3 regions of the Afipia carboxydohydrogena genome follow, and region 2 is predicted to be linked to each of the others. Evidence: predicted binding sites of a transcription regulator. Region 2 holds the regulator's gene; each other region holds the start of a gene.
What was found. Region 2 encodes LexA, which represses DNA repair genes until DNA is damaged. Its sites were predicted from a motif close to TGTTCNNNNTGTGTTCNG; they were not measured.

Region 1 (4,262 bases), 1.1 Mb from region 2:
GGTGTGCCGGTCGGCGGCGAGCTCGATTATCTCGACGAGGGCACGCTGTCGGCGGCGATGCGACAGCGGACGTTGTTTTAACCTACGTCTTGATCGGACCGAGCGTCTCGAAATGCCCGCGCGCCTGCAACCATGCCAGCAGCATGAAGCTCGGTATTGCGACCAGCATGCAGATCGCGAAGAACCATGCCCAGCCGGTCGCGGCCGCAACATAGCCCGCGCCGGATGAGAGATAGGTGCGCCCGATGGCAGCAAGCGCGGTGAGCAGCGCGTATTGGGTCGCGGTGTGCGCGGGGTTCCTACATAGAGCGGAGAGATAGGCGACGAAGATCACGGTGCCGACGGCGCTGGTGAAGTTCTCGGCGGTGATCGCCAGCGCCAGCGCGTAATGATCGATGCCGACGATGGCGAGCCACGAGAATGACAAATTGGCGACGGCTTGCAGGATGCCGCCGATCCACAGGCTCGCGACCAGCGAGTAGCGGCTGGCGAGAAAGCCGCCCGCGAACCCGCCGAGCAGCGTCGCGCCAAGGCCGAGCCCTTTCACGATGGCAGCGTAATCATTGCGGGTGAAGCCGAGATCAATCACGAAGGGGGCGGTCATGGTGCCGGAAAACGCATCGGTGAACTTGAACAGCACGACGAAAGCGAGAATGGCCCACGCATCCTTGTAGGCCGCGAATTCGGTGAACGCGCCGGTCGCGGCATGAACGATGCGGCCGAACGTGCGCTCGGTGCTGCCTTCTTCGGACCGCCGCGATGATTCAGGCTCGGTGGCGAGCAACGCGGTCACCATGCCGATGACGACAAGCGCCGCCATCGCGATGTAGCCCCACTGCCATGCCGCATGCCGGTTCAAGCCGGCGCTCTCGAACCCGCTGACGAGAAACAGCGCGCCCGCGGTCGAGAGCAGCATGCCGACGCGATAGGCCGCGACATAAGAGGCCATGCCGGCGGCCTGCTCGTTCTCGGGCAGCGCCTCGACGCGGAAGGCGTCGATCACGATGTCCTGCGTCGCCGACGCCGCGGCGACGAACAGCGCGGCTAGCGCGACACCGAGCGGCCTTGTTGGATCGCTCAGCGCCAGCAACACGATCGCGGCCATCAGCAGCAATTGGGAAAAGATCAGCCAAGCCCGCCGCCGTCCGAGAAGGCGGGTGAGGATCGGGACGTTCAGCGCATCGACCAGCGGCGCCCAGAAAAACTTGATCGTGTAGGGCGTGCCGACCAGCGCGAACAGGCCGATAGTCTTGAGATCGACGCCCGCCTCGCGCATCCACACCAGCAGCGTCGAGCCCGACAATGCCAGCGGCAGGCCCGAGGAGAAGCCGAGGAACAGCACCACCAGCACGCGCGGCTGAAGATAGACCGCGAGCGCTGTGCGCCAAGATGTGCGGGGGGTGGGGGATGTCTCGGCGTTCTCGGGCGATGTCATGAAGCGGTGTTAGCAGATTCGTCCGACTTTTCCCCGCCCGCACGGGGACCGCCTCATTGGGATGTCACTCCCCCGCCTGCAACCGACGCGGTTGCGCGGGAAACAGGTCGGAGCCGCCGCTGGCCTTGGCTGTCTCGGACGCGTCAGTCTTCTCGAAATCGAGTTCCTCGATCCTGGCTGCGCGCTTGCCGATCTTGTTGACCGAGATCAGCACCTGACGGACATCCTCGTTGACCTGATCAAAATGGCCTCCGAGCTTGCTGACGCGGTCGCGCAGCCGCTCGATGTCGGTCATCATGTTCATGACCTCGGTGCGGATCTGATCCGCCGCGTCGCGCATGCGCGCATCTTTCAAAATCTGCTGCATCACCTGGATCGCGAGCATCAGGAGCGAGGGCGATACCAGCACGACGCGGGCGCGATAGGCTTTCTGCACGACGTCGTCGAAGCCATCGTGGATTTCCGCATAGACGGATTCGGACGGCACGAACATCAATGCCGTGTCCTGCGTCTCGCCGGGAACGAGATATTTCTCGGCAATGTCGGAGACGTGCTTCATCACGTCCTGCCGCAGCCGCTGCGAAGCAAATTTCTTCTCGTCGTCGGTTTTCGCCTCGCGCAGCGCGGTGACGGCTTCGAGCGGAAATTTCGCGTCGATGCAAAGTGGCCGCTGGTCGGGCAGGAACACCACGCAATCCGGGCGCTTGTTGTTGGTCAGTGTGTGCTGGAAGGCGAAGGAGCCTTTCGGTAGCCCGTCTTGCACGATGGCTTCCATCCGCGCCTGCCCGAACGCGCCGCGCGCCTGCTTGTTGGCGAGCACGTCGCGCAGCGTCGTGACCTGCGTGGTGAGATCGGTGAGGTTCTTGTGTGCGTTGTCGATGATGCCGAGGCGCTCGTGCAGCGCGCGCAGGCTGTCCATGGTGTTGCGCGTGGTCTGCTCCATGGACTGGCCGACGCGGTGCGTCACCGAATCCAGCCGCTCGTTCACTGCGCGCGCCATCTCGGCCTGCCGCCCGACAAGCGCCTGTCCCATCTCGTGCACGCGGCCCGCGGCTTCGTTCTGGGTGCGCAGCACCTCGCTGAGGCGCTCCTCCATCTCGTCGGCGCGGATCGCCTGCGCCATGGCGAGCGCAGCGCTTCGGCGTCCCGAGAGGGACATGATGAGCGCGATGATCGCGAGCAGAACAAGCGCGAGCACGCCGAAGCCGAGCAGGGCCGCGCCGGTGCGGACGGGAAGGTCGCCGATGGAAAACAGGATCTCGTTCATCGCGGCACTGTAGCGCGATTCGGAATGCGGTGCGAACGAATAGGGAACATTTATGGTTAATAATTTATTTCGGCCGCGCCGGGCGCGAGTCCGCATGGGCCGTTTGACCGCGAAACGCGCAGCGATTACATCGCGGGCATGGCCATTCGTGACATCATCAGCATTCCTGACAAGCGCCTGCGCGCTGTCTCCGATCCTGTCGCCAAGATCACGCCCGAGGTGCGCGCGCTCGCCGAGGACATGTTCGAAACCATGTACGACGCGCCGGGCATCGGACTCGCCGCCATCCAGGTGGCGGTGCCGTTGCGGCTGATCACCATGGACCTCGCCAAGAAGGAGGGCGAGAAGGCGCCGCGAGTCTTCATCAATCCGGAAATTCTGTCGAAGTCCGAGGATTTTTCGGTTTACGAGGAAGGTTGCCTGTCGATCCCGGAATATTATGAGGAAGTCGAGCGGGCGGCATCGGTGCGTGTGCGCTTCATGGACCTCGACGGCAAGGTGCATGAGGAGGATGCGGAAGGGTTGTTCGCGACCTGCATCCAGCACGAGATCGATCATCTCAACGGCGTTCTGTTCATCGACTATCTGTCCAAGCTCAAGCGCGACCGCGTGATGAAGAAGTTCACCAAGGCCGCGAAACTCGCGGCGAAGTAACAGCGAGCCTCATGCCGCTTCGTCTGATCTTCATGGGCACGCCGGATTTCGCGGTGCCGACGCTACGCGCGCTGCATGCGCACGGCCACGAGATCGTGGCGGTCTATACCCGCGCGGCCAAGCCCGCAGGGCGCGGCATGAAATTGCAGCCCACGCCTGTGGAGCGAGCGGCGCGCGAACTGGGCCTTGCCGTGCTGACGCCGTCCACGCTGAAGACACCGGAAGCGGAAGTCGAATTTCGCTCCCACAAGGCCGATGCCTCAGTCGTCGTCGCCTACGGCATGATCCTGCCCGAAAATATTCTCAACGCTGTGCCGCTGGGCTGCTTCAACCTTCATGCCTCGCTGCTGCCGCGCTGGCGCGGCGCCGCGCCGATCCAGCGCGCCATCATGACGGGCGATGCCGAATCCGGTGTCATGGTGATGAAGATGGACGTCGGGCTCGATACCGGCGATGTCGCGATGACGGACCGCCTGCCGATCACGGACGAGATGACCGCGCAGGATCTGCACGACGCGCTCGCGCCGCGCGGTGCGGACCTCATGGTGCGGGCGATGGCCGCGCTGGAGCAGGGCCGTCTCGCTCTTACGCCGCAGGATGAACCGGGTGTCACCTACGCCGCCAAGATCGGCAAGCTTGAGGCGAAGATCGACTGGACGAAACCCGCGCGCGAGGTGCTGCGACATATCCATGGTCTGTCGCCGTTTCCTGGCGCGTGGTTCGAGGTGGAGATCGATGGCGCGCCGGTTCGCATCAAGGTGTTGCGGTGTGAACTGGCGAAAGGCTCAGGCGCGCCGGGCGCGCTGCTCGACGATCGGCTGACAATCGCATGTGGGAGTGGCGCGATCCGCCTTATTCAAATCCAGCGCGCGGGCAAGCAGCCGATGATGGCGGCGGACTTTCTGC
Region 2 (4,262 bases):
ATGCGCTTGCGGGCGCGCGCCTCACAGTGACCGGCGAGAGCGCCGCCGGGCGTCCATGCAATCTCTCGGTCGGCCAAGGCGAAGCGATCCGGATTTTCACCGGCGGCGTGGTGCCAAATGGAGCCGACACCATCGCCATTCAGGAGGACGTCGTCCGCGAGGGCAATGTCATCACCCTGTCGGAAGCCGTGCCCGTGCCGCGCCATGTCCGCAAGGCGGGCCTCGATTTCCATGAAGGCGATATACTGCTCAAGCGCGGCACCCGGCTGTCCGATCGCGACTTGTCGCTCGCCGCATCGATGAACCACCCGACGCTGCCGGTGCATCGCAAGCCGAAGATCGCGATCGTCGCCACCGGCGACGAACTGGTGATGCCGGGCATGGAGCCGAATCCGGGGCAGATCATCTACTCCAACGCCTATGCGATTAACGCGCTGGTCCGTAACAGCGGCGCTGAAACAATCAATCTTGGCATCGCGCGTGATACGCTGGACGACACCCGCGCCGCCATCCGCCGCGCCGAGGCGCTGGGCGCCGACATTATCATCACCACCGGCGGCGCGTCGGTCGGGGAGCACGATCTCGTCAAGCCATCGTTCGAGGCCGAAGGCATCGACATCAAATTCTGGAAGATCGCGCTGCGCCCCGGCAAGCCGATGATGCACGGCCGCAAGGGAGCGATGAGCGTGATCGGCCTGCCCGGCAATCCGTCATCGTCCTACGTGTGCTCGTTCGTGTTCGTGGTGCCGCTGATCCGCGCCCTGTTGGGTCGCGCGCATGTCGCCCATTGCGTCGAAACCGCCATCCTCGGCCACGACCTGCCCGCCAATGATCATCGTCAGGAATACATGCGGGCGCGGATCGAGATCAACGGCAACGGCGTCGCCGTCGCGACAACCGTCGATCATCAGGACAGTTCGCTGCTGAACAATCTGTCGGCCGCTGACGTTCTGCTGATCCGGCCGCCGCTGGCGCCTCCCGCACCGGCGGGCGCGCGCTGCGACATCATCCGGCTGCCCAGCTGAAAAGCGGAGAGCGTCTACGCCCGCCCGACGATCTGCATATTGGTGAGATCGGGAACAGGCGGACGGCGAGCGGCGCTTTCAATTTCCGCCAGCAATATATCGACATCGGATGGCAATGGCTGCCAGCCGCAGGGACACTCCTGTGCATGATGCGTAGCGGAAGACTGCCGATAGATCGCCCCGAGCGCGGAGGCCATCATCCGCATCACCGTCATCGGCGGCAGCGCCGAACTGTCGAGCGTCCGGCAAAACGTCGTCATCATGTGGCGATCGATCTCGGCCTGCATCGGTTCGGACCCGTCGTAATCTGCCATCGGCATCCCTCCTCCTGCTCGTCGCATCACGCGAAGACGTAGGCGGTTGCCACGAAGCGCTCAACCGAACATTCCCTTCTGGAATTAGAAGATATCGAAGCCATCGCATGGGCGGCATCGCGCGGCCAAATGACAGGCACCCTGGGCGCCTCCCAAGGGCGTGCCGTTTGCCCTGCACCGGAGGGTATTCAGCGCCACTTCCGGTCCATTCCGGTATGATTTCCTAAAAACAGTACTTTCAGATTCATAAGATTTTAACTATTGCAGAACATGTATGGAACATATAGTGTATGTTCATGATTTGTTTCGAGTGAGTCTGGCACCTGTCGTGAACAAACAGGCTGCCGGGAAAACGGGCAATGACCCGCCTGGACATGAATATCCGCTGGACGATGAGATCGAGGGCTGCGCCGGATGCTGACACGCAAACAATATGAACTGCTGCGCTTCATCAACGAGCGGCTGAAGGAAAGCGGCGTGCCGCCCTCCTTCGACGAGATGAAAGATGCCCTCGACCTGCGGTCGAAGTCCGGCATCCATCGGCTTATCACGGCACTGGAAGAGCGCGGCTTCATCCGCAGGCTCGCCAATCGCGCCCGCGCCATCGAGGTCATCAAGTTGCCCGAGCCTGCCGCCAGTAGCGGCGCCCGGCGCGGTTTCACTCCCAGCGTGATCGAAGGCAATCTCGGCAAGGTGCGCAGCACCGTTCCCGGCAGTTTCGACGAAAGCGGAGAGCAGCCTGTCGCGGTCCCCGTGATGGGCCGTATCGCCGCCGGTACCCCGATCGAGGCGTTGCAGACCCGCAGCCATACCATCAGCGTGCCGCCCGACATGCTCGGCTCGGGCGAGCATTACGCGCTCGAAGTGCGCGGCGATTCGATGATGGAAGCTGGCATCCTCGACGGCGACATGGCGCTGATCCAGCGCAACGAGAATGCCGACACCGGCGACATCGTCGTGGCGCTGATCGACGAGGAGGAAGCGACCCTTAAGCGTTTCCGCCGCCGTGGCGCTTCCATCGCGCTGGAGCCCGCCAACGCCGCCTATGAGGTCCGCATCCTGCCGCCAAACCGCGTCCGGATTCAGGGCAAGCTGATCGGGCTTTACCGGAAATACTGAGGCGGCGGCCGTTTAATCGGCTACCTCCTGCTCGCCCTCCGGCGGCGTCGCGTCGACCGGTTGCGGGGACGTACGATGCCCGAGGGTTTTGTTGCTTTGCGAGCCGCGTGACGCCTCAGGAATGGCTGGCGACCACGGCCGGTCCACCTCGACGGACTGGCTTGTGACGAGGCTGTAGCCCCGCGCCGTTCTCTTTAATGCAACGCCGCCCAGCCCACGCAGATCGTCGCGATGGAAGACCCGGGCGGCGCAATCGGCGGGTGCCGGATACGGCGTGACGACGACTTTCGCCTGCGCGCAATCGTCCGCCAGCGCCTCGGGCTGCCTCGTCAGCGCGACGAGATCGCCCTCCTTCCCCTCGGCCACGCAGCCAGCCTCGTCGCACGAGACGCCTTGCGCGATGCTCGGATCGGTGACCATGCGCCCATCCGCATCCGCCGCCAGCCACTCGCGCCAGACGAAGGCGTTCTTCGCCGTATGCATGATTCGCAACCGGCCATCCTTGCCGCGCACCGCGACGCTCAAAGCGTCGCGCGCGATCAGGATGTCAGGCTCGGTCACGACAGCTGCCCATGCCACGCCGCAACCGATCAGCGCCGCTCCCATCCAGCGCAACGGCGAGCGCAACAGGCCGAGAATGACGATCCCGCAACTCATCACGATCAGCGGCCCGATACCGAAGGCATGAACACGGCCGAACGCGCCGGGCAACGCCGCCACCCATTGCGACACCGCGATCATCCAGTCGATGCCGACCTCCATCAACCGCCAAAACAGGCTGTCGAAGCCGAACGGAATGGCCATGATCCCGAGCAAACCCGCAGGCATCACCAACGCGGACACCACCGGCATCGCGACCAGATTGGCGATGACGCCGTAGGGCGCGATGCGGTGGAAATGAAACGCGGCGTATGGCGTGGTCGCAAGGCCCGCGACGAACGACGCCAGCGCCAGCACGAGAAGCTCACGTCCACCCCAGGCCGCGAAGCGGCCGAGACGTGTGTCATCACTCGCGACAAACCATTGCGGCATTCCGATCTGCGCCAGCACGACGAGACCGAAGGTGGCGGCGAACGACATCTGAAAGCTGGGATGAACCAGAGATTCCGGCGCGATCAGCAGCACCAGCATGGCCGCGAGCGCCAGCGTACGGAACGTGATCGCACGCCGGTCCGCCATCACCGCGACCAGCACCAGAGCCGTCATATAGAACGAGCGTTGCGTCGCGACCTCCGCGCCGGACAGCAGCAGATAGAACAGCGCGGCGATCAGCGCCGCCAATGCGGCCCATTTCTTGATCGCATAACGCGCGCTCAACGCCGGGTTCAACGCCAACAGCGCGCGGATCGCGAAGAACACCACGCCCGCGACCACAGCCATGTGATAGCCGGAGATCGACAGCACATGGCCGAGGCCCGAAACGAACAACGCATCGTTGTTTGAAGAGGAAATCGCATCACGGCGACCGGTGAGGAGTGCAGTCGCGATCGCGCGCTGGTCGCCACTCAGGACCGTGCGGATGCGCGCATCCACCGCATCCCTCAGTTCCTGCATCCATGCCGCGTAACGCAAGCGCCAGCCGCGCTGTTCTGGCGCATCCTGCACCTTGATCGCACCGAGCGCGAAGCCGGACGCGCCGATGCCTTGAAAATACATGTCGCGTGCAAAGTCGTAGCCGCCGGGACGAAGCGGCCGCAGCGGCGGCAACAGCCGCGCCTTCAGCGTCACATAGCTGCCCACCGCGGGCGCGGTACCCTTGCGCACCGACAGCCTCACCCGCTGCAAGTGCGGCGCGCGATGCGCC
Region 3 (4,262 bases), 1.4 Mb from region 2:
GCTTGCGCGCATCGCGCAGCACGACAAGATCGCTTTGCGATTCGAACAGGCTGCGCGCGCGCTCCTCGGCCTCCTTCAGTTCCCAGTTGCGATCGATCAGCGCCTCGTTGTGAAGCGAGACCTTGCGCATGCTCTTCCTCAGCCAGCGCATCCGCATGCTCAGGATGGCGAGCGCGAGGCAGGCGAGCGCGAACAGGAAGCTGATGCCGACGGCGAACGTCTGCGGATCGTAATTCGCCGATGGCGACAGGCTGCCACGCACGAAACCGTAACCGCCGCCGAACGTGGCGAAGAAGATCATGGACAGGCGGATGGCGCTCACGATCCGGCGGTGGCGGCGGGAAAACCGGCGCAGCCGTGCCTTCAAACGCTTCATTCCGCCAGTGTTCATGGCCGCATCCCCGTTGTCGTCGCCTCGCTCATTTGAAGGAAAGACTGCCGCCCCTCCCTTGCGAATGGCTTGAGGCGGCGGTCTCTCGCCGCGCGAGATGAAAAGATGGCTAATGAATCCTTAAAGCTGGGACAGGACCAGCTTGCCGGGGCGTGGCGCGGCTCCGATCAGCAGCGCTGCCGCATCGCGGATCGAGACCCTGGTTGAATTGACATAGAGGCGATAATCGCCGGGCTGTTCCGACAGATAGATGACCGGCTCGGATGCTTTTTCGTGGGCGGCGATGGTGACATAGCGCGTCGCCGCCGTGATCGGGCAGCCCTTGCGGGTGGGCGTGGCATCGGCGGACGCATCGACATCGTCGGCCACCGCGAAGTCCGCAAGCTCGGGGCGATCGACGAGCTGCACGCGCACGGTGGCGCGGTTGGCATCGTCGGTGAAGGAGACATGCTGCGGCGACTGCCACGGTGCGGTGGCGAGCTGCACGGAGGTGTGTCCGATTGCGATGCAGGGTTGCGAGGCGGAAGTGAATTGTCCGCCCGCCAGAACGCCGACGGCGAGGAGAGGAATGGCTGACGCCAGCATTCGAAGATGCAACATGGAACGCTACTCAACGCTTACACTACAACAGGCCGGACTGCGGCCATGGTTCGTAAAGTGTAAAGAGCGATCGTTACTTTCGCGTTATCAGGCGGCGCGTTGCAGGTCCTCGGCGAGCACGCGGTACGACAGCGCCTCGGCGAGATGCACGCGGCCGATCCTGTCCGCGCCGTCGAGATCGGCGAGCGTGCGCGCCACCCGCAGCACGCGATGATAGCCGCGCGCCGACAGCCGCATGCTGTCGGCGGCTTCGCGCATCAGCGTGGAGCCTTGCGTATCGAGCGTGGCGATCTCCTCCAGCACGGAGGCAGGCGCTTCCGCATTGGTGCGGATCTGCGGCAGGCCGAGCGCCGCGTAGCGCTTGAGCTGGATGTCGCGCGCGGCGGCGACGCGCGCCGCGACCTCGCGCGATCCCTCCGCCGGCGGCGGCAGGATCAGATCGGCGGCGGTCACCGCAGGTACCTCGATGCGCAGGTCGATGCGGTCGAGCAAGGGCCCCGACAGCCGCGCCTGATAATCGGCGCTGCAACGATCGACGCGCCCGCGCTTGCAGGAGTAACCCGGCTCATAGGCATGGCCGCAGCGGCATGGATTCATCGCCGCCACCAGCATGAAGCGGGCGGGATAGGTCAGGCGGTGATTGGCGCGCGACACCGAGACTTCGCCGTTTTCCAGCGGCTGGCGCAGCGAATCGAGCACGCGCGCGTCGAATTCCGGCAGTTCGTCGAGGAACAACACGCCGTGATGGGCGAGCGAAATCTCGCCGGGCCTGGCGCGCATGCCGCCGCCGGTGAGGGCGGCCATGCTTGCGGAATGATGCGGCGCGCGAAACGGCCGCTTCGATGTCAGCGCGCCGCCGTCGATCTGTCCGGCGACGGAGGCGATCATCGAAATTTCCAGCAATTCGGACGGCGACAGCGGCGGCAGGATCGAGGGCAGACGCGCGGCGAGCATCGATTTGCCCGCGCCTGCCGCGCCGACCATCAACAGGTGATGTCCGCCCGCGGCGGCGATCTCCAGTGCGCGCTTGGCGCTTTCCTGCCCCTTGATGTCGCGCAGATCGAGCGTCTCGCTTGTCTGCTCGGCGATCCTCGGTTCGGGGCGCGACAGCACCTGCGTGCCCTTGAAGTGATTGGCGATCTGAATGAGCGAGCCTGCGGCGACGATATCGAGATCGGGGCTGGCCCATGCGGCTTCCGCGCCGCAGGCCGCCGGGCAGATCAGCCCGTGCTCGCGCGCGTTGGCGCCGATCGCGGCGGGCAGCACGCCCGCGACAGACGCAATCGAGCCGTCGAGGCCGAGTTCGCCGAGCACGGTGAAATCCGCCAGCGCGTCGGGCGGGATCGCGCCGATCGCCGCCATCAGGCCGAGCGCGATGGGCAGATCGTAATGGCTGCCTTCCTTCGGCAGATCGGCTGGCGCGAGATTGACGGTGATGCGGCGCGCGGGCAGCGCAAGGCCCGAGGCGATCAGCGCCGCGCGAACGCGCTCGCGGGCTTCGGAGACGGCCTTGTCCGGCAGCCCGACGATGGAGAAAGCGGGCAGCCCCGGCGCGACCTGCACCTGGACATCGACGGCGCGCGCCTCGATGCCCTCAAAGGCCATGGTGGAGACGTGCTGAACCATCCGAAAGCCCACCTCGCCGAAACGAACTGGTGGAACTCTACCCCTTTGGCGGATCAGTGCAAGAACATTAAAAGAACAAATGCAGATTGTGTGACCTGAAAGACTCAGGCTCCGGCAGGCGCCAGAGTCACATTCCCGGCCGCGAGATTCGGCATCCTGGGCCGCAGTTTCAGGCCGAAAACGTGCGGAAAGCGCATCAGCTCGATATCGAAACCGGCAGCGGAAATCGGGATCGCCTCGTGGGCGGCCTTCGGGCCGTAGAGCCGGCCCCAGACGTCGATCCCGGCGAATTGCGGTACCTGGGAGAGGCGCAGATTGCCGATGCTGCCGGTGAAGTTCAGCATCTCGCGGGCGCGGTCGTTCATCATGATGATCCAGCCATCCTTGGTGTGGCCGACATCGTTGGCGATCGGGCAGGCCACTACCATGGCGTCCGGCGCGGTCTTGAACAACTGGTCGTAGACTTCCCGGTGGTGATCGATCAGTTCCGAATAGACCACAAGGCAGACGGCCGCCTCGGCGATCGGGACCGGCAGCACCAGGCGCTGCCAGATCTTGCCGTTCTGCGTGGTCGGCAGCGTGTAGCGCAGGCAGGCGGGGATCAGGTTGTCGGCGACCTTGCGATAGACCTGCGCGTATTCGCGGCTCATCGGATTGCCGCTGGCCGACAGCAGGACCCCGGCGCGATCGCGGCCGATCGCCTTCTGCACGGCGCCGCCGACATAGGTGTAGACGAAGTCGTCGCCCGTGGTCATCAGGTAGACGAGGTTCTCACGCAGCGGATAGTTCGATTCCTCGGTGAGGCGCTGCAATGTCAGGTCGCCGGTCGCCTGCAAGGTTTTCCATTTGGCCCACAGGAATTCCATCGCGGCCGTCGTGAGCTCGCGCGGAATCGATGTGCCGCTGAAAACCTCGAGGGACATAAATCAACAATCTGCAATTAAAGACGGCGCCGCTTACCAGCAATAAACCCAAGATAAGGGCGGGCAATAATCTGGCAGATGATTATCAGTAATTCCTTAAAGTGGAATCGAAAAAAACTATCGTCGCCGCGCCTCGATGGCATTCCAGATATGGGCGGCAACGTCCGGCCCGCCGAGATTGGCGATGGCGCGAATACCGGTCGGCGAGGTGACGTTGATCTCGGTGAGATGGCCGTCGATCACGTCGAGGCCGACGAATAAAAGGCCCTTTTCCTTCAGGCTGGGGCCGACGCGTTCGCAGATCTCGCGCTCCCGGGGGGTGAGGTCGGTCGCCTTGGCGGCGCCGCCGCGCACCATGTTCGAGCGCAGATCGTCCGGTGCCGGAACGCGGTTGACCGCGCCGGCGAATTCGCCGTCCACGAGAATGATGCGCTTGTCGCCCGCCTTCACGCCGGGCAGGAATTTCTGCACCACCCAAGGCTCGCGGAAGGTGACCGAGAAGAGATCATAGAGCGAGCCGAAATTCATGTCCTGCGCGGCGATCCTGAACACCGCCGCGCCGCCATGGCCATAGAGCGGCTTGAACACCACGTCGCCGTGTTCTTTCCTGAACAATTCGATTTCCGCTTTGTCGCGCGAGATCAGCGTCGGCGTCATCAGGTCGGAAAATTCCATCACGAAGATTTTTTCCGGCGCGTCGCGCACGCTCCTGGGATCGTTCA

Region 1: a site for LexA is predicted at 2,734-2,751, ahead of AFIC_RS02725 (DNA recombination protein RmuC). Genes of this name have one in related genera too.
Region 3: a site for LexA is predicted at 2,678-2,695, ahead of AFIC_RS00880 (YifB family Mg chelatase-like AAA ATPase). Genes of this name have one in related genera too.

The regions. Positions count from the first base shown of each region.
Region 1 covers NZ_CP113162.1:569,208-573,469, forward strand. The annotation lists gene recR (recombination mediator RecR) at 1-81, shown strand, start outside; gene AFIC_RS02720 (AmpG family muropeptide MFS transporter) at 83-1,435, opposite strand; gene AFIC_RS02725 (DNA recombination protein RmuC) at 1,500-2,702, opposite strand; gene def (peptide deformylase) at 2,841-3,356, shown strand; gene fmt (methionyl-tRNA formyltransferase) at 3,368-4,262, shown strand, end outside.
Region 2 covers NZ_CP113162.1:1,623,533-1,627,794, reverse strand. The annotation lists gene AFIC_RS08030 (molybdopterin molybdotransferase MoeA) at 1-1,025, shown strand, start outside; gene AFIC_RS08025 (hypothetical protein) at 1,040-1,339, opposite strand; gene lexA (transcriptional repressor LexA) at 1,754-2,458, shown strand; gene AFIC_RS08015 (ComEC/Rec2 family competence protein) at 2,471-4,262, opposite strand, start outside.
Region 3 covers NZ_CP113162.1:189,708-193,969, reverse strand. The annotation lists gene AFIC_RS00890 (PAS domain-containing hybrid sensor histidine kinase/response regulator) at 1-391, opposite strand, end outside; gene AFIC_RS00885 (hypothetical protein) at 512-991, opposite strand; gene AFIC_RS00880 (YifB family Mg chelatase-like AAA ATPase) at 1,079-2,617, opposite strand; gene AFIC_RS00875 (hypothetical protein) at 2,722-3,540, opposite strand; gene gshB (glutathione synthase) at 3,658-4,262, opposite strand, start outside.